Regions from separate parts of the Protofrankia sp. Cr2 genome, predicted to be linked through region 1. Evidence: predicted binding sites of a transcription regulator. Region 1 holds the regulator's gene; the other holds the start of a gene.

Region 1 (11,579 bases):
AGGATCCGGCGGTCATGTAGCCTTCTGCGCCGCCGACCGAGAAGGACACGGTCCGCGACGGCCGGATTTTCGGCAGGCGACGGCGGACGGGCTGGAACTCTTCTTGCGCCGGGCCGGCCGCACCCGCGGACCGCCGCGCGCCACGCAGGTCGGACAGCGGCTGGCCGACCTTGCAGTTGTCGCGGTAGATGGCCAGGGCCTTCAGCCCGAGCCGCCAGCCCTCCAGATAGATCCCCTCGACATCCTCGACGGTCGCCGCCGCCGGCATGTTGACGGTCTTCGAAATGGCTCCGGACAGAAACGGCTGAACTGCCGCCATCATCCGGATGTGTCCCATCGGGCTGATCGCCCGTTCACCGATCGCGCAGTCGAAGACCTCGTAGTGCTCGTGGCGCAGGCCCGGCGCGTCGAGTACATGGCCGTGCTCGGCCACGTACTCGACGATCGCCTCAACCGTCTCGTCGGGGTAGCCCAGCGCCCGCAGCGCGGCTGGAACCGTCTGGTTGACGATCCGCATGCTGGATCCGCCGACCATCTTCTTCATCTTCACCAGCGCGAGGTCGGGTTCGATGCCGGTGGTGTCGCAGTCCATCGCCAACCCGATCGTGCCGGTTGGGGCGAGCAGACTGACCTGCGCATTGCGCCATCCGTGCTTCTCGCCCAAGGCGTGGGCGCGGGCCCATTCGCCGGCGGCCAGGGCGAGCACCCGGGTGTCGTCCGCTTCGACCGTGCGGACCGTGTCGGTCGCGGCGGCGTGCTTACGGATCACTCGGCGATGGGCGTGGGCGTTGGCCGCGAAACCGTCGTAGGCCCCGACTGTGCCGGCGAGTTGCGCGGAGCGCCGGTAGGCCACGGCCGTCATCAGGGCGGTGATCGCGGCAGCCATCGCCCGGCCTCCATCGGAGTCGTACGCGCGGCCCGTCGCCATGAGAAGCGCGCCGAGGTTGGCGTAGCCGATCCCGAGCTGACGGAACATCCGGGTCACCCGGGTGATCTCCGGGGTCGGGAAGTCGGCGAAACAGATCGAGATGTCCATCGCGGTGATGACCAGCTCGACGGCGGCGATGAACGCCTCGCCGTCGAAGGTCAGATCGTCGCGCAGGAACCGCATCAGGTTCAGCGACGCCAGGTTGCAACTGGAGTTGTCCAGGTGCACGTACTCGCTGCACGGGTTGCTGGCACTGATCCGGCCGGAGTCCGGGCAGGTGTGCCAGTCATTGATCGTGTCGTCGTACTGGATCCCCGGATCCGCGCAGTCCCACGCGGCGATCGCGATCGTATGGAACAGCGACCGCGCCCGGACAGTCTCGATGATCCGTCCATCGAGCCGGGCCCGCAGGTGGAAGTCGGTGTCGTCGACCACCGCCCGCATGAACTCGTCCGTCACCCGGACCGAGTTGTTGGCGTTCTGGTACTGCACCGAGACGATGTCGCGGCCGCCGAGATCCATGTCGAAGCCGGCATCCCGCAATGCCCGGATCTTGCTTTCCTCACGCGCCTTGGTCTCGACGAAGTCGACGATGTCGGGATGGTCGACGTCGAGCACGACCATCTTCGCGGCTCGCCGGGTCGCACCACCCGACTTGATCGTTCCAGCCGAGGCGTCAGCGCCGCGCATGAAACTGACCGGTCCGGACGCGGTGCCGCCCGAGGACAGCAGTTCCTTGGACGAGCGGATGCGCGACAGGTTCAGGCCGGCACCGGACCCGCCTTTGAAGATCAGACCCTCTTCCCGGTACCAGTTGAGAATCGACTCCATCGTGTCGTCGACGGCGAGGATGAAACAGGCTGAGACCTGCTGCGGCGCCGCGGTGCCGACGTTGAACCACACGGGGCTGTTGAAGCTGAAGACCTGGTGCAGCAGCATCCACGCCAGTTCATGCTCGAAGACCTCGGCGTCGGTCTCCGACGCGAAGTACCCGTTCTGCAGCCCGGCCGCCGCGTAGGTGCGCACGACCCGGTCGATGAGCTGGCGCAGGGACCATTCGCGGGTGGCGCTGCCCAACGCGCCACGGAAGTACTTGCTCGTGACGATGTTCGTGGCGTTCACCGACCAGAAGTCGGGGAACTCCACCCCGCGCTGCTCGAAGTTGACCGAACCGTCCCGCCAGTTGGTCATGACGACGTCCCGCAGCTCCCAGGTGACCTCGTCGTAGGGATGGACCCCGGGCGAGGTATGGACACGTCCGACCGTCAGGCCGGTGCTCTTACCAGCGGACCGGCTCGACTTCGTGCCACGGGTCTCGGTCATGGCGCTCCTCGTCTGGCGTGTGGCGGGTACGGCGTGTGGCGGGTACGGCAGGGACGGCAACGCGCCGGCCCGTGAACTATCCGGTCTGCGCCCGAAGGCCCGCGATCGCGGTCTCGAAGTCCGCCAGGGACTCGAAGGCCAGATACACCGAGGCGAACCTCAGGTAGGCGACCTCGTCAAGATCTTGCAGTGGGCTGAGAATCGCCCGGCCGATCTCGTCCGAGGGAATCTCAGCCGCTCCCGACGCACGCAACCTGTCCTCGACCAGCTGAGCGAGCTGAGCCAGCGCGTCGGCCTCGACCGGTCGACCCTGACATGCCCGGCGCACACCCGCCACCACCTTCGCGCGGCTGAACGGCTCGGTCACACCACTGCGCTTAATCACCCGCAGTGATGCCTCCTCGATCGTCGTGAACCGACGGCCACAGGATGAGCATGATCGCCTACGGCGGATCGCGGCGCCCTCCTCAGCCTCGCGGCTGTCAACCACCCTGCTGTCCGGGTGTCGACAGAACGGGCATCGCACGGACGATCCCCCAAGATCTTGGAAACTTACAACTCGGTAACTACTACATGTTGTGGTCGACCATAGGGCCCACCACCACGAACTGGCAAACGGTCGGCGTGTCGGACGGTCAGGGCAGACGAAGCGTCTGCCCGGGAACAAGATCGATAGTGGCAAGCTGGTTCATACCGGCCAGCCGCGCCACAATCACCCGAGTGTCACCCTCGGGAGCCAGCACACGCGCTATACCCCATAAGGTCTCCCCGGGCTGGACCACGTGAACACGACTGGAAGCCCCAGCGCCACGCGGTGCGGCCAGCGATGTCACCCGCGCGACGGACAAGATCAGACAGAAGACGACCGCGACGAGGACAATCAGGACCAGCCGGCCCCGCCTGGTCAATCTCAGTGGAGGCAGCACCGGCTGCTCCACCACGCACCTGTTCAACACACCCCTTCACCCCTCGAGATCACGAACTACGAACATCCGTTCGATCGAACGTCTGATCGATTTTGTACCTCATGGCTCCGACGGAATCGTCGCGACACGCTCGAACAGACGTTTGAGAAATCCGGTCGCTGCGGTTACGGTCGTACCGATGAGATGTCGGTCGTGACCACCGGCTCCGGTTCCTGGCGAAAACACCAGGTATGCAGAGAGCGGAGTCTGTCACGACCGCAAAACGAAGGAGAACGGCAGGTATGACCACCGACCCCAACCGCACCCGACGTGGCCGGCCACCGCGCGGTACCGTGCGCGACCTGCCGGATGGGCCGGCGGACGCGTCGGGCCTGACCCCCCGCCAGCGCAAGGTGTTGGAGGTGATCCGCAATGCCGTCGAGCGCCGCGGATATCCGCCCAGTGTCCGCGAGATCGGCGAAGCGGTCGGGCTCACAAGCACGAGCAGCGTCGCGCATCAGCTCAAGATGCTGGAGGAGAAGGGCTTCCTGCGTCGTGACCCGCACCGTCCGCGGGCCATGGAAGTGCTCTCTGCGGACACGCCGGTACGGCCGACGGCACGCGACAGCCTCCACCTCGGGCCGCCGCCGGCCCTGACGGCCGGCACCGGGGAGTCCACCGCCCCGCCCGACGCCCGCCGGGAAGCGGCCTACGTGCCCGTCCTCGGCCGTATCGCAGCGGGTGGGCCGATCCTCGCCGAGCAGGCGATCGAGGACATCTTCCCGCTTCCCCGTGAGATCGTCGGCGAGGGCACGCTGTTCATGCTGAGAGTCGTCGGAGACTCCATGGTCAATGCCGCGATCTGCGACGGGGACTGGGTAGTCGTCCGCCAGCAGCCGGTCGCGGACAACGGCGAGATAGTCGCCGCAATGATCGACGGCGAGGCCACGGTCAAGACGTTGCGTCACCGTGACGGGCACGTATGGCTCCAGCCACAGAACCCGGCCTATGCCGATATTCCGGGTGACGAAGCATCGATCCTCGGTCGGATCGTCGCGGTACTACGCCGGGTCTGAACATGGCAGGTCGGGCGGACCGGATGAAGGCCGGGCGAGTGGTTGCGGTCGTCGGTCCGACGGCGGCCGGCAAGAGCGAGCTCGCGATCGATCTCGCCGCCACCCTCGGCGGCGAGATCGTCAACGCCGACTCCATGCAGCTCTACCGCGGCATGGACATCGGCACGGCCAAGGTGCCGACGCGAGACCGCAAGGGCATTGCGCACCATCTCCTTGACGTCTGGGACGTCACCCACACCGCCGACGTGGCGTCGTACCAGGCACGGGCACGAGCAGTCATCGACGATCTGCTGGTTGCCGGCCGGACCCCGGTACTCGTCGGCGGCTCCGGACTCTACATCAGGGCTGTCATCGACGATCTCAGGTTTCCCGGCACCGACCCGGCGGTGCGCGCACGCCTTGAACGGGAGCTGTCCGAACGTGGGGCTGCCGCGTTGCATGCCGACCTGACCGCACGCGCGCCGCAGGCAGCTGCCGCCATACTGGTCGGCAACGGTCGTCGTATCGTGCGCGCGCTGGAAGTGGTGGAGCTGACCGGCGGCTTCACCGCCTCCCTACCAGAGCACCGCGCGGTCTATGACGTCGTTCAGATCGGCCTCGACCATCCCCAGCTCGACGCCCGGGTTGCCGACCGCGTGGGCGACATGTGGGCTGCCGGCATGGTCGAGGAGGTCCGAACGCTCGCCGACATGGGGCTTCGGAGCGGACGGACCGCCTCGCGGGCGCTGGGTTACGCCCAGGTTCTGGCCTGGCTGGATGGCACGATCGAATCAGGCGAATCGGCCCGACTTGCAACAATTGCCGCGACGCGCCGATTCGTCCGCCGACAACGGTCGTGGTTTCGCCGCGATCCCCGCATAATTTGGCTGGACCGTCCTGACGTCGACCAGGTGGCGGGCATGATCCGCTCAGCCTGACGGGCGATGGGTACCGGCGACCCGTTCATCCCGGCGTCTGGAGACAGCTGTGACCGCGCTCGAGCTGAACCTCGTCCCGGCCCTGTGTGCCGCGTTTGACGACGGGTCGTTGCAGCTGCATTACCAGCCCGAGGTGGACCTGCGCAACGGATCGGTTCCGGCGATGGAGGCGTTTCTGCGCTGGCAACATCCCGACCATGGTCTGCTGAACCCGGCGCAGTTCATGCCGGTCGCCGAAGCCGCAGGCCTGTCCGAACAGGTCGGCCGCTGGGTCCTTCAAACTGCTGTTGCGGAGGCTCGGACATGGCACGAGATGGCTTCGGGGACCACCATCCGCCCGCCCCGACTGTGGGTGAACGTCACCGCCGACCAGCTGACCCGGCCGGACTTCGCGGTCGAGGTGGAACGCCTCATGGCTGGCCGCGGGCTGCCACCGGGAGCCCTCGGGCTGGAGTTCACCGAACAGACTCTTGGGCTCGCGCACATCGGGGTACCCCGTCTGTTGAGCCACCTACGCTCGTTCGGACCGGCGGTGGGCGTCGACGGCTTCGGAACCTGGTACGCTTCCATGTCGACTCTTGACGTCCTGCCACTGGACATGGTGAAGATCGACGGACGCTTCCTCCGCGCCATGCAGCGGGACCTGGAAGGTGAAGCCGTACTGGCCTCGATCATCACGCTGGCTCACCGACGGCGGCTGGTGGTGACGGCAGAAGGCGTTGACAGCATGGTCATCGCGTCCAGGTTGGCCGCGATGAACTGTGACCGCGGCGCCGGCCGGTTGTTCTGTCCACCCGTTCCCACTGACGACGCCCGAATGATCGCGCTCGGCCGTGGCCGACCGGACCGCCGGCATGAGCGCTCGGGATCATCCTCCCACCCCCCCGCCACCGTACCGATGCGACCGCCGGCATCCAACCGCGTCAGAGAAGGGCGATATGACGCTTCCCGCCATTGAGGACTCCATCCGCGACCACGTCCGCAACCACTTCTTCGACGCCACCGGTGAGGGACTCGATCTCGCCGACCGGGCGGCCCTGCGCCGGGTACCGGGTCTGACGACCGAACTGGACGACGTCACCGAGGTCGAGTACCGTCAGCTCCGGCTGGAACGAGTCGTCCTCATCGGCGTGTGGACCGCCGGGACCGCCACGGACGTCGCGACCTCCATGACCGAGCTCGCGGCACTCGCGAACACGGCCGGCTCGGTCATCCTGGACGCACTCGTCCAGCGGCGCGACACCCCCGACGCGGCCACGTACGTCGGTTCCGGCAAGGCACGGGAGCTGTGCGAGGTCGTTGCCGCCGTCGGCGCCGACACCGTTGTCTGCGACGGTGAACTGACTCCCGGCCAGCTGCGCCAGCTGGAGGATGTCGTCAAGGTCAAGGTCATCGACCGGACCGCGCTGATCCTGGATATTTTCGCCCAGCACGCGACATCCCGGGAAGGCAAGGCGCAGGTCGAACTTGCCCAGCTGCAGTACATGCTGCCGCGGCTGCGCGGCTGGGGTGAGTCGATGTCGCGGTCCGGCGGTGGGATCGGCACCCGGGGCCCTGGCGAGACGAAGATCGAAACTGACCGGCGGCGCCTGCGGGCGCGCATGGCCAGGCTCCGCCGCGAACTCGCCGACATGAAGACGATCCGGGCGACGAAACGGTCGTCACGGCAACGCAGCGGGGTTCCGGCGGTCACGATCGCCGGCTACACCAACGCCGGCAAGTCCTCACTGCTCAACCGCCTCACGGGCGCGGGCGTACTCGTCGAGGATGCGCTGTTCGCCACGCTGGACCCGACGGTACGACGCGCCACGCTCCCCGACGGTCGGACCTTCACCCTCGCTGACACCGTCGGTTTCGTCCGCCACCTGCCACACCAGATCGTCGAGGCGTTCCGCTCGACGCTGGAGGAGGTCGCGGACGCCGATCTCCTCCTGCACGTGGTCGACGGTTCGCATCCCGATCCGATGTTGCAGATTACGGCTGTCCGCATGGTGATCAACGACGTCGACGCCGGGGATGTCCCCGAGCTGATCGTGGTTAACAAGATCGACGCTGCCGACCCGGAGGTACTGGCCGGGCTGCGTCGAGGCATCCCGAACGCGGTGTTCGTGTCCGCACGAACGGGCGAGGGCCTGTCCACCCTGGTGGAGGCGCTGACCGAACGTGTGCCCCACCCGGCGGTGGAGGTGTGCGTGCTGGTGCCCTTCGCCCGCGGCGATCTGGTGTCACGGGTCCATGCCGACGGCGAGGTCCTCGATCTGCGGCACACCGCGGACGGCACCGTGGTGCGGGCCCGGGTACCGGTCGGCCTCGCCGCTGCGCTCGCCGTGTTTCAGCCAGAAATCGATCAACACAGCCTCGGTGGCCCGGGGGTTCTCGGTCACAGGTGAGTGCGCGGCCCCGGGGATCACTTCGTAGCGGGCACCGAGGCGTACCGCCATGTCCGCCTGCAGATGCGGCGGCCAGGCGTCATCGGCCATGCCGTGGGCGACCAGAACCGGCGCGCCGGCCTCGCTGGTCGCGGCGGCAAGGTCACCGACCCGGTCAGGCTCGTCGAGAAGCTGCTCGCTCATGACCCGTAGCCCGACATCGCTGCTGGCGAAGAACCGGTGCTCCAGGAACTCCAAGCCGCCGGGCGGGTAGCTGGTGGTGTCCGCGGCGCGCACCGCGGCCCACACCGCGTCGCGGCCGCTGCGGTCGTAGACGACCCGCATGGCTCGCAACGCGATCCGGCGGGCGCCGACGATCCCGGCGGGGCCGGAGCACAGCAGCACCAGGCTCGCCGCGGACGAGGGTCGGCTGATGACCGCGGCGCGGGCGACGAGGCCGCCGAAGGAATGGCCCAGCAGATGCACCGGCTGACCGATGTCGTCGACCACCCGCCCGACATCCTCGGCAAGAGCCTCGACCGTGCAGTCCCGTTCCGGATCGGCGGCAGGCGACTCGTACTGGCCGCGCTGGTCGACCGCGATGACGTTGAACCCGACCGCCGCCAACCCTTTCATGATCACTAGATAGTCCTCCTTGCTCCCGGTGTAGCCGGGCAGCAGGACGACCGGTGGGTCCGCTGGTGAACCGGCTCGCAGTGCCGCGAGACCCGCACAGGTCAGGCGCCGCACCCCTGGCGGCAGTTCCGTCGGCGTCGAGAGCATGGCTAACGACTCCCCCATTCCCAGAAGGCGACCACGTACCCCACACCGTAGGGTGCGGCAACGTACTCAGCGCGAGATAACCATGACCGTACGTACGTGTCGCTCGGTCCAGAAACGAGGCTCGCGCCGGCCAGCACCTGCCAGGACGCACGACCCGCCGCCATCAGCTCACGGGAGACCTCGGGCTCGAGCCGCAACAGCGCGGGCGCGTCAGCGGCGGCCAGCGCCGCCGCCGCCATGGCGTCATGGGCCGCGGCGCGCTCGTCGAATCCCCCGGGCGCACCGACCGTCCGCCGGGCGCTGCCGTCCGCCATCACCAACAACGCGACCCTGGCCGCCCGGCGCGCCAACGCGACGCCGATCTGCGCGGCATCCCGCACGGCGGTCATCTCGCTCACACCGAATCCGACGACGTCCCCCCGCCACGACGTCTGTTCGAGCAGCCAGGCTCCGACCGTCAACGACAACGACAACGACAACAGCGGCTGGCCACCGCATCGCCGACCATGATGGGGCGCCCGCCCCAGCGTCACCGATCGGGGTACCCCGAAGCCTGCCAGCGATCCCGACTGACCGGCCGCGTAGGCCGCGGTCCGTGGGGCATCGCCGACGACCACGAGGAGGTCCGGATTCCACCCGACCAGCCTGCGGATGGCCCGGACCGCCGGTTCTCGCACCGCCACGGGTTCGCCTCGGGCAACCTCGGGGATGAGCAACGGTGGATGCGGGCAGACCGCCGCAGCGACCAGCGTCACCGGCGACGCATGGGTATGCCGAGGTCGGTCGACCGGCGAGTCATCCCAGCGTCACCGTCATGACTCGGTGTGCGCTGCGCGCTCTGCCAGAGGTCACCCGCACTGGTCCGCCGGTGGGTCAGCGGCGGACCGTCCGCCACCAGATGGTGCGGCGCAGCTTTGGTGATCACAGTTTCCACCACATCACCGGGCCGTATCCCGGGATCGGAGATGTCGGACGTGGCCGGTGGCCGGAGGTGGACAAGTCGACCGTCACGGGCACGGCCGGATCGTCGTCCGGTGGCGGCGTCCTTGCGTCCCTCGCCGTCGACAACCAGGACCTCCACCCGCTCACCGACGATCATGCGGTTGGCCTCCCAGGAGATCTCCTCCTGAACAACCACCAGCCGGTCATAGCGCTCCTGCACGACCGCCGGTTCGACCTGCCCGTCCATGGTCGCCGCCGGGGTGCCGGCCCGCCGGGAGTACTGGAACGTGAAAGCACTGGCGAACCGCGCCTCGCGGACCACCTGCAGGGTGTCGGCAAAATCTGCCTCGGTCTCCCCGGGGAAGCCGACGATGATGTCGGTGGTGATCGCGGCGTGGGGCATCGCCGCCCGTACCCGCTCGACGATCCCGAGGAAACGCTCCTGGCGGTAGGAGCGGCGCATCCGCCGCAGCACCGCGTCCGACCCCGATTGCAACGGCATGTGCAGCTGCGGACACACAGCCTCCGTCGCCGCCATCGCCTCGATCACATCATCGGTGAAATCGCGTGGATGCGGGGAGGTGAATCGGATGCGCTCCAAGCCGTCGATCGTCCCGCACGCGCGCAGCAGTTTCGCGAACGCCCCCGGGTCACCCAGCGACCGGCCATAGGAGTTCACGTTCTGGCCGAGCAGAGTGATCTCCAGAACGCCTTCGGCGACCAGCGCCTCGACCTCGGCGAGAACGTCCCCGGGGCGACGGTCGGCCTCCTTGCCGCGCAGGCTCGGCACGATGCAGAAGGTGCAGGTGTTGTCGCAGCCGACACTGATACTCACCCAGGCCGAATGGTGTGTTACCCGCTTGGCGGGAAGCGCGCTGGGGAATACCTCCAACGCCTCGGCGATCTCAACCTCGGCCACCGCGTTGTGCCGGGCACGTTCCAGCAGGACGGGCAGTCTGTGTAGATTGTGCGTTCCGAACACGACATCCACCCAGGGGGCGCGTTCGATGATCAGCGAGCGGTCCTTCTGTGCGAGGCAGCCACCGACGGCGATCTGCATGCCCGGGTGGCTCTGCTTGGCAGGGTACATCTGGCCGAGATTGCCGTAGAGGCGGTTGTCAGCGTTTTCCCGTACCGCGCACGTGTTGAAGACCACCAGATCGGGCGTGGCGTCGACTCCGGTCTCGACCGGTACGTAGCCGGCGGCCTCAAGCATGCCGGCGATGCGTTCGGAGTCGTGAACGTTCATCTGACAGCCGAACGTCCGGACCTGATAGCTGCGGGGACTCACCCAGCCAGCCTACGGCGCGCAAGCCGGACGCTCCCAGCCGGACAGCCCGCTAGCGGGCGACTTCGACGGCGCGAGTCTCCCGGACGACGGTGACCCGGATCTGACCGGGGTAGGTCAGTTCGTCCTCAATCTGCTTGGCGACATCACGAGCCAGCATATGGGCGGCGATGTCATCGACCTGATCCGATACGACCATCACCCGGACCTCGCGGCCGGCCTGCATCGCGAACACCTTCTCAACACCCGGGCGCTCGCCGGCAATCTGCTCGATGCGCTCGAGCCTTTTGACGTAGGACTCCAGGCTCTCCCGGCGAGCGCCCGGTCGCCCGCCGGAGATCTGGTCGGCGGCCTGGGTCAGCACGGCCTCGATCGACCGGGGCTCGACCTCGTTGTGATGCGCTTCGACGGCATGCACCACCTCCTCGTCCTCACCGTAGCGCCGGGCGATCTCGGCACCGATGAGGGCGTGGCTGCCCTCCACTTCGTGAGTCAGAGCCTTGCCAAGATCATGAAGCAGTGTTCCCCTCTTGGCCAGGGCTGGGGGCAGCCGCAGTTCAGCCGCCATGATCCCCGCCAGATGGGCGCACTCGACAAGATGCGCGAGGACGTTCTGCCCATAGCTCGTCCGATAACGCAGGCGTCCGAGCAGGGCGATCAGCTCGGGATGCATCTCCGCGATCCCCGTCTGCATGAGCGCGTCCTCACCGGCGCGGATACAGCGAGCCTCGACCTCACGCCGGGCTCTGTCGTACTCCTCCTCGATCCGGTGTGGATGGATGCGCCCATCTGAGACCAGCGCCTCCAGGGTGATCTTTCCAACCTCGCGTCGCACCGGATCGAAGCAGCTGAGCAGGACCGCCTCCGGCGTGTCGTCAATGATGACATTCACCCCGGTGACCGCCTCGAACGAGCGGATGTTGCGTCCCTCGCGGCCGATGATGCGGCCCTTCATCTCGTCGTTGGGCAGATGCAGCACGGAAACAACCGACTCGGTGGTCGCCTCCGATGCGACGCGCTGGATAGCCAACGTCACGATTTTCCGGGC
Region 2 (11,579 bases), on a different contig from region 1:
CGGGACATGGTGTGCTCGACCACCGAGATCAGGGCGCTCTTCGTCGAGTCACGGTTCCGCGCGTCGCAGGTGATGATCGGTACGGCCTGGTTGATCTGGAGGGCTTCCCGGACGTCGTCGATGGAATGCAGCAGGACGCCGTCGAAGCAGTTCACGCCGACGACGAACGGCAGCTGTCGCTGTTCGAAGTAGTCGACTGCGGCGAAACAGTCGGCTAGCCGCCGCGTGTCGGCCAGCACGATGGCGCCGATCGCGCCGCGGACGATGTCGTCCCACATGAACCAGAAACGGTACTGTCCCGGCGTACCGAACAGATACAGGATCAGGTCATCATCCAGGGAGACCCGGCCGAAGTCCATGGCGACGGTGGTCGTCGTCTTGTCGGTCAGATGGGTCAGGTCGTCGACATGCGCCCCGGCTTCGGTCATCACAGCCTCGGTGCGCAGGGGCACAATCTCCGATACCGAACCCACGAAGGTCGTCTTGCCGGCACCGAAACCGCCGGCAACAACAATCTTGACTGATGTCGTGGCGACGGATGAGTTGACCCGTCGGCGATCAGAGTTTTCGAAGGCCACTGAGAACCCTTTCGAGCAGCGCGAGATCTGGCGCCTCGTCGCGGTCTGGTTGCTGGTGTACCCGGACGTAACCTTCGTCCGCCATATCGCCCACCAACACCCTTGCGACGCCGAGGGGAACCCGCAGGCCGGCTGCGATCTCTGCAATCGATCGCACGTGCCGGCACATGGCGGCAATTGTCTGTTGCTCCAGAGCAAGGTCGAGTACCCGCTCTTCACCGAGAGTCGTCGTGAAAACAAGCGCCTCGATGGCAAGTTCGTACCGTGAGCGCGTCCGACCGCCGGTCATCGCATACGGACGGACAACCGGTCCGGGGGCATTCTCGGGATCGATGCTCACCCTGACCCCCTGTGTTCCCGCCGGTTCACCGCGGAAGGATCCCCTGCAGCTCGGCCCTTAGGGCCGGCGTCAGAACGTCCATGGCCCGGGTTACCAGCAGTGCCATTTCATACCCCACAAGTCCGATGTCGCACGATGGTGCCGCAAGGACCGCCATGCTCGCTCCGTCGCTGATAGCCATGATGAACAGAAAGCCGTGCTCCATTTCGACGACCGTCTGCGTCACGTTGCCCGCTTCGAAGACGCGAGCAGCACCCTGGGTCAGGCTCACCAGACCCGAGGCAACGGCTGCCAACTGGTCCGCCCGGTCGCGCGGGAATCCGTCCGATACGGCCAGGAGTAGACCATCCGCGGAGACCACCACTGTATGCGCGACACCGGGTACTCTCTCAACGAAGTTGTTGATCAACCAGTTGAGGTTCTGTGCGTCTGAGCTCATGGGCGTCACATGTCCTCCTGGGCGTCCCGACGATGGGTGGGGGCGGCGTCCTTGATGACGTCGCGCCCTTGCCGAACACCTTGGTAGAAGCTGGCAAGCCGGCCACCGACTGCTTCGGGAGACCGGGTGGGTGCGTCCGGTGGACGGCGCCGCGGTCCGGGTTCGGCGGTGCCCGGCACGAGGTGGGTCATCGGGACCCGCAATGGCAGACCAGCGCGAGTCGTCCCGCCGGGAACGGGTTGGCGGGTCGCTTCGGCAGCCTGCCAACCGGCGTCACCGGCGGAGGACCATGACATTGCGTCCGCGCCGGCGGAGGCTGTCGTGGCATTGCCGGCACCCGCACCGGCGGCCACCGGGCTCGACATCGGCCCTGGCGAATAGGCCGCGGGAGCACCCATCCCGGCACCCGCGCGTGCCGGGAGTTCCGGGGCCGGTATGTCCTGGCCGCTAGCCGGTGCCGGCATGGGGGCCGGGGGCAGGAAGGACGACGCGGGACCGGGACGTGTGCCTTCGCCACCGGCAATCGTGGCACCGCCGCCACCTGCGATCGTGGCACCGCGTCCGCCGGGACGGCCCGATGACTCCGGCGGGCGTGAGTCGCCGCGCTGGATCGCGGGACCACGGTGAAGCGTCGGCCCTGGACGGCGCAGCGGGGAAGGCGGCGTGGCGCGGCGGGTCGGGAGCGGCGATGCGGGGGAGCGTCGTTGGAACCAGGCCGACACCGAGTCGAAGATCGGAGTTGTGTCGGCGTCGTCCGGCTCCCGGTCCGGCTCCCCTGACTCGCTCATCCAGACGTTGGACGAAGCGTCTGACGGGTCCTGGCTCCCGCCCGCACCGAAATCGTCAGACGGATCGCTGTTCGCGGGCGTGGCATCGTACGAGCGATCATTGTCGTATGTATCGGACACCGAGGCGGTCCGGCCGAACACGGGCTCGGGACCGGTCGTCGGGGCGGCCCATGCGGTGTCCGGGATGACCGGAGCGGTGGGTCCCGACGTCTCAAGGTCGAGACCCCCGCCGATCGGTCCGGTGTTGAACGTCTCGATCTCGATCGGACCGGTTCGGATCGGTCCGGTGTTGAACGGTTCGATGCCGATCGGGCCGGTACCGCCGGGTCCGGTGCTGGTCGGTCCGGTATCGGATGGGCTCGGCCATCGTGGGGCGCCCGGCCCGCGGGGGATCTCATAACTGTTGCTCGACGGTCCGGCCCCGAAGGGGGAGCCGACATCCGGCCGCTTGCCGATTGTGACACCGTCTGGCCCGGTACCACCGAACCGGCCGCCCCGCTCCAGTTCGCCAGACCCGAAGCCGCCGGACCCGGCGGCGAACCCATCGCCTCCCGGCTGCCTGAACGCGCCGTCGGGCGGTGCACCGTCCCTCCCCCCGGTACGGCGTCCCCAGCTCTGGTCGCCGCGGGCTGTGTTCATGTTCGGCGTCGCTGCGGGCGGAACGGATGTGAAGCCAGGTGGCGCCTCGGCGGGTCCCGGGCCGCTGCCGTGCAACGGGCCGCTGTCGTGCAACGGGCCGCTGTCGTGCAACGGGCCGCTGTCGTGCAACGGGCCGCTGCCGTTCAACGGGCCGCTGCCGTTCAACGGGGCGTGCCCGTTGAAGTGGGAACCACCGTTGGAGAATGCACCGCCCTTGGACGGCAGGCTCCCGTTCGCCATGGCGCTGCCGTTGGCCGTGGCGCTGCTGTTGGCCATGGTGGGGGAAAAGCCGCTGTCGAGCGCCGGTCGGTTGCCAGCCGAAGGGCGGCCGCCGCCGATGGTGGCTGTGGGTCGCGCAGGGGCGGTTGACGACGGATCACCGGCGACAACCTTGGCTGGCAGCCTTACCACGGCGGTGATGCCGCCGGACGTCGATTCCCGAAGCTGGACCCGAATGCCATGTCGGGTGGCCAGCCGACCTACCGCGAACAGACCCATCGTTCGGGATACGGACACGTCGACGACCGGTGGATTAGCGAGGCGGTCGTTGATGCGTTCGAGATCCTTGGCAGGCATGCCGATGCCGCGGTCCTCGATTTCGATCATTGCCCCAGCGCCAGGACCGAGTGAGTGGCTGGTGACCAGCACCTCTGTTGCCGGTGGCGAGAACGAGGTCGCGTTTTCCAGCAGTTCGGCGATGAGGTGAACGACGTCGCTCACCGCGTGTCCGGCGATCGAGACTGGAGCCGCAGCCGACTGCTTCACCCTCGTGTACTGCTCAACCTCGGAAATGGCGGCGAGGACGACCTCGTTGAGTGGAACGGGGTGGGTCCATCGGCGGGCGGTGTCGGTGCCGGCGAGGACCAGCAGGCTTTCGTTGTTCCGCCGCATACGGGTGGCGAGGTGGTCGAGTTTGAACAGGTTGGACAACTGGTCGGGGTCCTGCTCCCGGTTCTCCAGATCGTCGATCAGTCGTAGCTGGCGCTCGACCAGACCCTGGCTTCGGCGGGACAGGTTGACGAACATCGCGTTGACGTTGTTTCGCAGAACAGCCTGTTCAGAGGCGAGACGAATGGCTTCCCGGTGTACTTCGTCGAACGCACGGGCGACTTCGCCGATCTCCTCTTCGGTGTCGATACCGACCGGCTGGATATCGGGGTCGATGTCCTGTTCGGTGGAGTCGCGCAGTCGGCGGACGGCCTCGGGTAGACGGTGCCCCGCGATGTCGAGGGCGGCCGCACGCAATCCGAGCAGCGGGCGCACCAGGGAGCGGGCCACGACCATTGCCGCGAGGAGCGCGGTGGCCAGGATGAGAACGATGAGCAGGCCAGACACCAGCGCTTTGCGCTGAATAGTCGAACGAAGTGTTTGGCCCCGGCTGTCGGTGTCGTTGAGGAGAGAGGTCGTGACTTTGCGGTTGAGGTCCATCGTTTGCTGGGTTGCCCGCAGCCACTTCTGGGCATCCAAGTCAGGAGTCTGCCCGATGCGTCCCGTAAGTACTGTCTGCGTGTCATCGCTGGCCTGCGACACGTCCTGACCGGCGACGGTTGTGCGGTACAGGTCGCTCTGCGGACGGGTGGCCGAGCCCTCGAAGCGAGAAATCTGGCTCTCTCGCTCGGTGCCGAACCCGACGAACGTGCGATAGTCGCTGCTGTCGAACTGGTGTCTCTGTAGAACGCCGTAGATCAGCGCTTGTTGCGCAGCCAGTAGTTCCCCGGAGCGGACAATCGCGTCGGTGGCTACCACATCCGCGAGCAGGGACCCGTCGTCCTGGCCCTGCGGAATGAGTGCGACCAGGTTGACAAGGCTGTTGATCATAGCCGCATAGGCCACCTCGACGGAGTTCGGCGCGACGATGGTCAGTGCTGTCGCGCGCACATTCTCTCGGCGGGAAAGCCTGTTGGCTGTTGATTCGATTGCGGCCCGGGTCTGGTCGTTGAAGGAGTTCTGGCGTCCTCTGGTGGCGTCCGCGTAGTCCTTGGCCGCCTGGTCGACCCGTGTTTGTGCCGCTTTGACCGCATCGAGGGAACGCTGTTGCCCCGAGCTTGCGACATAGCCGACCGTATAGGTGCGTTCCCGCTCCAACTCGAACACGAGGGTGGTGGCGCTGCGAGCGACCTGGATCATGTCTCGGACCCGGTTGACCTCCCGCGTGCTGCTGAGGACGGTATTGGCACCCAGGGAGGCGTTGACCAGGATGGCGATCATTGGGACGGCGAGAATCGCGATCAGTTTGGTCCGGACCCGCCAGTTCGACGGAGTGGCAACGTTCGCCGCTATCCGCCGTAGGCCGCCGGGAGCCGGCAGCGCAATGGCGGGCGCGTCGACGCGATGCCCGCCACCGTCGGCGGGTTCCTCCGACATCGCCTGGGATGCCGCGGGCGCGTCGACGCCCTTGCTGGCTATCGGTTGTCTGCGCACGTACCTTCGCAACCTCTCCGCCAGCCTCCCGGAACACGTCGTACCAGGATGGCTCGGTATCGGGCCCGGATGTCCCTCGAGTGGCACCTTAGCGGTACGGACAGGCGGCCCGAAAGACGCCTACCCTAGGTTAGCCACCCAAAGGAGATTCGATCATGGTTCTTTCGGTGCGGCCGGAGACCGGGGAACTGTTGTCCGGTTCCGGCTCGATGCGGCGGGTGCACTTCTCGCCGAACCCATGTGTGGCCGGGCGGCCACGGCTTGATGGCGCTGATGAATGCCGGGATCGTTACGATCGGTCAGGCTACCCGGCGCTGGTTCCTCGTTGCCGCGGCACCACGGTCGTGTCACGGTTTATGTCACGGTCTGTGTTGCGATCGTGACATATGTGGCTGTGCTGGGTGGTGTCCCGTGCCGCTGTCGGTCTGCCAGCCAGTCTGCCAGCCTGTCGGTCTGCCGGCTTCGTAGGCTGGCGCCGTGAACACCGCAACCCCGCAGCCCGCCGGACGTTCGACCGGTAGCGATTCGGAATCCCATTCCGTCCACGACCGGGTTCTGGTGGTGGACTTCGGTGCCCAGTACGCTCAGCTCATCGCCAGGCGGGTGCGCGAGTGTCACGTGTATTCGGAGATCGTGCCGTGGGATCTTCCGGTCGAAGAGATCATCGCCCGACGTCCCGCCGCGGTCATCCTGTCGGGCGGACCGAAGTCGGTGTATTCCCCGGGTGCCCTGGAGGTGGATCCGGCCCTGTTTCGTGCCGGCATCCCCGTGCTGGGCATCTGCTATGGCCATCAGGTGATGGCGCATGCGCTGGCTGGGACCGTCGCGCGCACGGGAACCGCAGAGTATGGCGCGACCCAGCTCGCGGTCGTGGCATCGGGCGTCCTGTTCGCGGACCTGCCGGCCGCCCAGCAGGTGTGGATGTCCCACGGCGACTCGGTGACGGCTGCGCCGCCGGGCTTCGTGGTGACCGCGGCCACCCTGTCGACCCCGGTCGCGGCTTTCGAGAACACCGAGCGTCGGCTGTTCGGCGTCCAGTTTCACCCGGAGGTCGTGCACACCGACTGGGGACTGGACATCCTGCGGCACTTCCTGTTCACCGGTGCCGGGTGCCGACCGAACTGGACCATGCTCAACATCGCGGACGAGGCGGTGGCGGCGGTGCGCGCTCAGGTCGGTGATGGCCGGGCGATCTGCGGACTGTCCGGCGGGGTTGATTCGGCGGTGGCCGCGGCCGTCGTGCACCGGGCAGTGGGTGATCAGTTGACCTGCGTGTTCGTCGATCACGGGTTGTTGCGGGCGGGCGAGGCCGAACAGGTGGAGACCGACTTCGTCGCCTCGACCGGGGTCGAGCTGGTCCATGTGAAGGCAGCCGATCGCTTTGCCGCCGCGCTTGCCGGTGTCACCGACCCCGAACGCAAGCGTAAGATCATCGGCCGGGAGTTCATCCGGGTCTTCGAGGCCGCGGCCCGCGACCTTGAGGCGCGGGCCGAGATCGAGGGAGCTCAGATCGGGTTTCTCGTGCAGGGGACCTTGTACCCGGATGTCATCGAATCCGGGTCACCGACCGCAGCGAAGATCAAGTCACACCACAATGTGGGTGGACTTCCCGACGATCTGCGCTTCAGCCTCGTGGAGCCGTTGCGCATGCTGTTCAAGGATGAGGTCCGGCGGCTCGGCGAGGAGCTCGGGCTGCCCGAAGAAATCGTCTGGCGGCAGCCCTTCCCCGGGCCTGGTCTTGCCGTCCGGATCATCGGCGAGGTCACCCTGGAGCGCTTGGAGGCGCTGCGGGCCGCGGATGCGATCGTGCGCGCGGAGATCCGTCGCGCCGGTCTGGACCGTGAGATCTGGCAGGTGTTCGCGGTGCTGCTGGCCGATGTTCGATCGGTGGGGGTGCAGGGGGACGAGCGCACGTACGGGCACCCGGTTGTCCTGCGCGCGGTCACCAGCGAGGATGCGATGACCGCCGACTGGGCTCGGTTGCCCTACGAACTACTCGAACGCATCTCCAACCGGGTGGTCAACGAGGTCGCCCAGGTGAACCGGGTGGTGTACGACATCACCTCGAAGCCTCCCGGCACCATCGAGTGGGAGTAGCGCGCTGAGTGCGGTGCGTCCGGGTTCAGCCGGTTGGGCCGGTTGGGCCGGCACGGCGCGCTCAGGCTGCCGGCGTATGCAGGGCCTCGGCCGCCAGAGCCCGCACGCGGGAGGCAGTCACATGGTCGATGTTCCCGCCGGAGAGGACGATCGCGGTCGGGCCCTGCGCGAGGCCCGGATGGCGTAGCAGCGCCGCAACCCCGGCGGCGCCGGCGGGCTCGACCATCTGGCCGTCGACACGGGCAAGCAGCACCATCGCCTCCCAGAATGCCTCCTCGTCAACCGTCACCACGTCATCCACCAGATTCGAGGCGAGAGCGAGGGTCAGCGCGCCCGGACTCTGCACAGCCATGCCGTCCGCGACTGTCCTCGCAGGTACCTGCAGCCGGTGCCCGCAGCGCCAGGAGCGGGCGAAGGCGGGAGCGCCCGCTGCCTGGACACCGACGACCCGCACATCGGCCCGGCGCTGCCGCAATGCCGTGGCGATGCCCGCGATCAGCCCGCCGCCGCCGATGCCGACCAGGACCGTACGCAGCCCGGGTAGCTGCTCGACCAACTCGAACCCGATCGTGCCCTGGCCGGCGATCACCAACGGGTCGTCGAAGGGGTGTACGAGCAGCCCGCCGAGGTCGTGCGCAGCTGCCTCCGCGGCAAGCAGGGCGTCGTCGACCCCACCGGAAACGAGTTCGACGCGAGCGCCGAATCGCCGGGTTCGAGCTATTTTAATCGTATTCGCCTCCGCTGGAACGAAGATCGTCGCAGGGGCATCGAAGCGGGCCGCCGCAAAGGCCACACCCTGGGCGTGGTTTCCGGCGCTGGCCGCGACCACGCCACGGGCACGCACTTCGGGGTCGGCAAGGGCGATCCGGGTGAAGGCGCCACGCACCTTGAACGAGGCGGTGCGCTGTTCGTGCTCGCACTTGAGCCAGACCGGTACGCCGGTCAGCCCGGACAGGTACGTACCGCGCACCACCCGCGTGCGCCGGGCGACCCCGGCCAGCACCGCCGCGGCCCGGTCGACATCGATGTCGGCGGGCTCGACGTGGGCGGGCTCGATGTCGGCGGGCTCGACGTGGGCGGGCTCGACGTGGGCGGGCTCGACGGCCCGACCGCCGGTGTGCTGGGCGGCTACCGGCGGGCCGGGTCTTGAGGGGGCGTCGGTATCGGCGTCGTCGCTGGTGGCTGGTGCCCGGGTGACGGATGGTCGGCTCATCGTTGCTCTCCCGATGGCTCGGCGGCCACCTTCCGCAGCGGCCGCGGCAACAAAAAAGCCCCCCGCCGGAACGGCAGGAGGGCAAGGCGCGCGGACCCCGAGGGCTGGAATCGTCAGCCGGGCTCGCGCGCCCAGAAAATGATCATAAGATGCTGCGCCACCTTCTCAGGATGCTCGCGAATGCCGATGGTCGTCAAACCGACTGTCCGTGATCTTTCCGTTCCTGGCAGCGGGTCACCTATGCGCCTGGTTGATCGACTCCGGTATCGTTCGGGCGTCGAGTCGGCCGGACGCCGATCTGGCACTACGCCCTGTCGTGAGGCCAGCCGGCGCCTCGTAGGGTGTTGAGTGTGCATCGTTGCCAGAACTGTCGGACGTCGAACGTATGATCGATTCACTATGAGTACCCTTTTCGGTGGTCCGTACGCCGACTTCGACCATGCCGGCTCCGATGCCGGCTCCGATGCCGGCTTTGACCCGGGTGTGTCCGGGGGGCGCCCGACCCCGCAGCTCGATCCCGATCTCCTGCTGGAGGGCCTGAACCCGCAGCAGCGGGCCGCGGTCGTCCATGCCGGTGCACCGTTGCTCGTGGTTGCCGGCGCGGGGTCGGGCAAGACGCGGGTGCTCACGAACCGGATCGCCTACCTGCTGGCCGCGCGCGGGGTCCGCGCCGGTGAGATTCTTGCGATCACATTCACCAACAAGGCCGCGAACGAGATGAAGGAGCGGGTCACCGCCCTGGTCGGCGCTCGGACGCGGGCGATGTGGGTCAGTACCTTCCATTCGGCCTGCGTGCGGATTCTGCGGTCGGAAGCCACGCGTCTCGGGTTCACCAGCAGCTTCTCGATCTATGATGCGGCGGATGCGCAGCGGCTGATGGCGTTGGTCGCCCGCGACCTGGACCTTGATCCCAAGAGGTATCCCCCTCGCGCACTCGCCGCCGGGATCAGCAATCTCAAGAACGAACTGGTCGACTGGGAGACCGCCCGGGACAGGGCTGCCAATCATCTTGAGCGGGCCACCGCCGAGGCATACGGCAGCTACCAGCGCCGGCTCGCCGAGGCGAACGCGTTCGACTTCGATGATCTGATCATGACTGTTGTGAACCTGCTGCAGGCGTTCCCGGACGTCGCCGAGCACTACCGGCGCCGGTTCCGGCACGTCCTCATAGACGAGTACCAGGACACCAATCATGCTCAGTACGTACTTGTGCGGGAGCTGGTCGGGCGCGCGTCCCCCCGGACCGTGGACGGCGAGCTGGTTCGTCCGGGCACCGACGATCATGTTGTAGAGCCGGCCGAGCTGTGCGTGGTGGGTGACGCCGATCAGTCGATCTACGCCTTCCGGGGCGCGAACATCCGCAACATCGTCGAGTTCGAGCAGGACTACCCCGAGGCGACAGTGGTCCTGCTGGAGCAGAATTACCGTTCCACGCAGACGATCTTGTCGGCGGCCAATGCGGTGATCGCTCGTAACGGGCAGCGCAAGCCCAAACGGCTGTGGTCGGACGCCGGCGACGGCGAGAAGATCGTCGGTTACGTCGCCGACAGCGAGCATGACGAGGCCGCGTTCGTCGCCGCCGAGGTCGATCGGCTCACCGACGCGGAGGCAGCCAGGCCGGGTGACGTCGCAGTCTTCTACCGCACCAATGCCCAGAGCCGTGTCTTTGAAGAACTGTTCATGCGGGTCGGGCTGCCCTACCGGGTGGTCGGCGGGGTGCGTTTCTACGAGCGGCGTGAGGTCCGGGATCTCCTCGCCTATCTGCGGGTGCTGGCCAATCCGGCGGACACGGTGAACCTACGGCGCATCATCAACGTACCCAAGCGGGGCATCGGCGACCGCGCCGAGACGACTCTGGCCACCTTTGCCGAACAGCAGCGGATTCCTTTCGCCGACGCCCTGAGCCGGGCGGCGGAGGTCCCAGGCCTGACCACCCGCTCGGCAACCGCGGTCCGTGGTTTTGTGGATCTTCTTGCCGAGCTCCGGGCGGTCGTGGATGCCGGTCCGGTCGCGGTGCTGGAAGCGTCCCTGGAACGAACCGGGTACCTCGCCGAACTGACTGCGCAGGACACCATCGAGGCCGAGGGTCGGGTGGAAAACCTCCAGGAACTCCTCAGCGTGGCCCGGGAGTTCACCGAACGCTTCCCGGCGGGTTCGCTCGCAGACTTCCTTGCGCAGGTCTCCCTGGTGGCCGATGTCGATCAGATACCCGATCCGGCTGAAGGCGGAACCGGGGTCGTCACGTTGATGACCCTGCACAGCGCCAAGGGACTGGAGTTCCCGGTGGTCTTTCTGACCGGACTGGAGGACGGAATGTTTCCGCACATCCGTACGCTCGGCAACCCGACCGAACTTGAAGAGGAACGTCGCCTCGCCTATGTCGGCATCACCCGGGCCCGGGCACTGCTGTATCTGACGCGGGCGCAGGTTCGCAGCGCCTGGGGTCAGCCGGCGTACAACCCGCCGTCGCGTTTTCTCGACGAGGTGCCGACGGAGCTGGTCAACTGGCAGGGCAGCACCCGACCCCCGGCGGCGGTGTCCCCGCCGAGGGCGTCGGGATGGGGTTCGGCATCAGCCGGGTCGTCGACGGCGAAGGCCGGGGGCCTGCCCGGACGCCGTCCGGCGCCGGTTCCACGCCCGATGCCCGATCTTGCTACGGGAGACCGGGTCAACCATGACACGTTTGGCATGGGTCAGGTCGTCGCGATGGCGGGGTCCGGTGACAATCTCGAGGCAAGCATCGACTTCGGAGACGGAACGGGGACCAAACGGCTGCTCCTGCGCTACGCCCCTGTTGAAAAGCTCTGACGGTCGGCGGTGGCCATTAGAACGACCGGCAATAGGGGCGTGTTCTGAATCTGTCGTTCGATCTGTCGTTGGATCGGAGGTCACCCGGGCGCTCTAATAAGTCACGCCGTGTTCGGCGAGCCAGGCCAGCGGATCGACCTTGATGCCGTCTTGTCCATTGAGCCGGACCTCGAAGTGCAGGTGTGGGCCGGTCGAGTGACCGGTTGAACCTTCCAAGCCGATCTGTTGGCCGGTGGCGACGACTTGGCCGACCCGA

What was found. Region 1 encodes LexA, which represses DNA repair genes until DNA is damaged. Its sites were predicted from a motif close to CGAACNNNNGTTCG; they were not measured.
Region 2: the regulator LexA is predicted to act here: its motif matches at 8,894-8,907, upstream of pcrA (DNA helicase PcrA).

What each region holds. Positions count from the first base shown of each region.
Region 1 is NZ_CAUVXG010000030.1:35,719-47,297, forward strand. Features, by position in the region: gene U9978_RS14760 (vitamin B12-dependent ribonucleotide reductase) at 1-2,251, opposite strand, end outside; gene nrdR (transcriptional regulator NrdR) at 2,328-2,777, opposite strand; gene U9978_RS14770 (LysM peptidoglycan-binding domain-containing protein) at 2,887-3,177, opposite strand; gene lexA (transcriptional repressor LexA) at 3,459-4,232, shown strand; gene miaA (tRNA (adenosine(37)-N6)-dimethylallyltransferase MiaA) at 4,235-5,149, shown strand; gene U9978_RS14785 (EAL domain-containing protein) at 5,199-6,107, shown strand; gene hflX (GTPase HflX) at 6,088-7,539, shown strand; partial or broken gene U9978_RS14795 (alpha/beta fold hydrolase) at 7,567-8,319, opposite strand; gene U9978_RS14800 (hypothetical protein) at 8,304-9,056, opposite strand; gene miaB (tRNA (N6-isopentenyl adenosine(37)-C2)-methylthiotransferase MiaB) at 9,053-10,492, opposite strand; gene rny (ribonuclease Y) at 10,584-11,579, opposite strand, start outside.
Region 2 is NZ_CAUVXG010000003.1:119,794-131,372, forward strand. Features, by position in the region: gene U9978_RS03315 (GTP-binding protein) at 1-578, opposite strand, end outside; gene U9978_RS03320 (DUF742 domain-containing protein) at 559-918, opposite strand; gene U9978_RS03325 (roadblock/LC7 domain-containing protein) at 944-1,366, opposite strand; gene U9978_RS03330 (nitrate- and nitrite sensing domain-containing protein) at 1,363-5,205, opposite strand; gene guaA (glutamine-hydrolyzing GMP synthase) at 5,761-7,302, shown strand; gene U9978_RS03340 (threonine ammonia-lyase) at 7,364-8,515, opposite strand; gene pcrA (DNA helicase PcrA) at 8,915-11,323, shown strand; partial or broken gene U9978_RS03350 (M23 family metallopeptidase) at 11,417-11,579, opposite strand, start outside.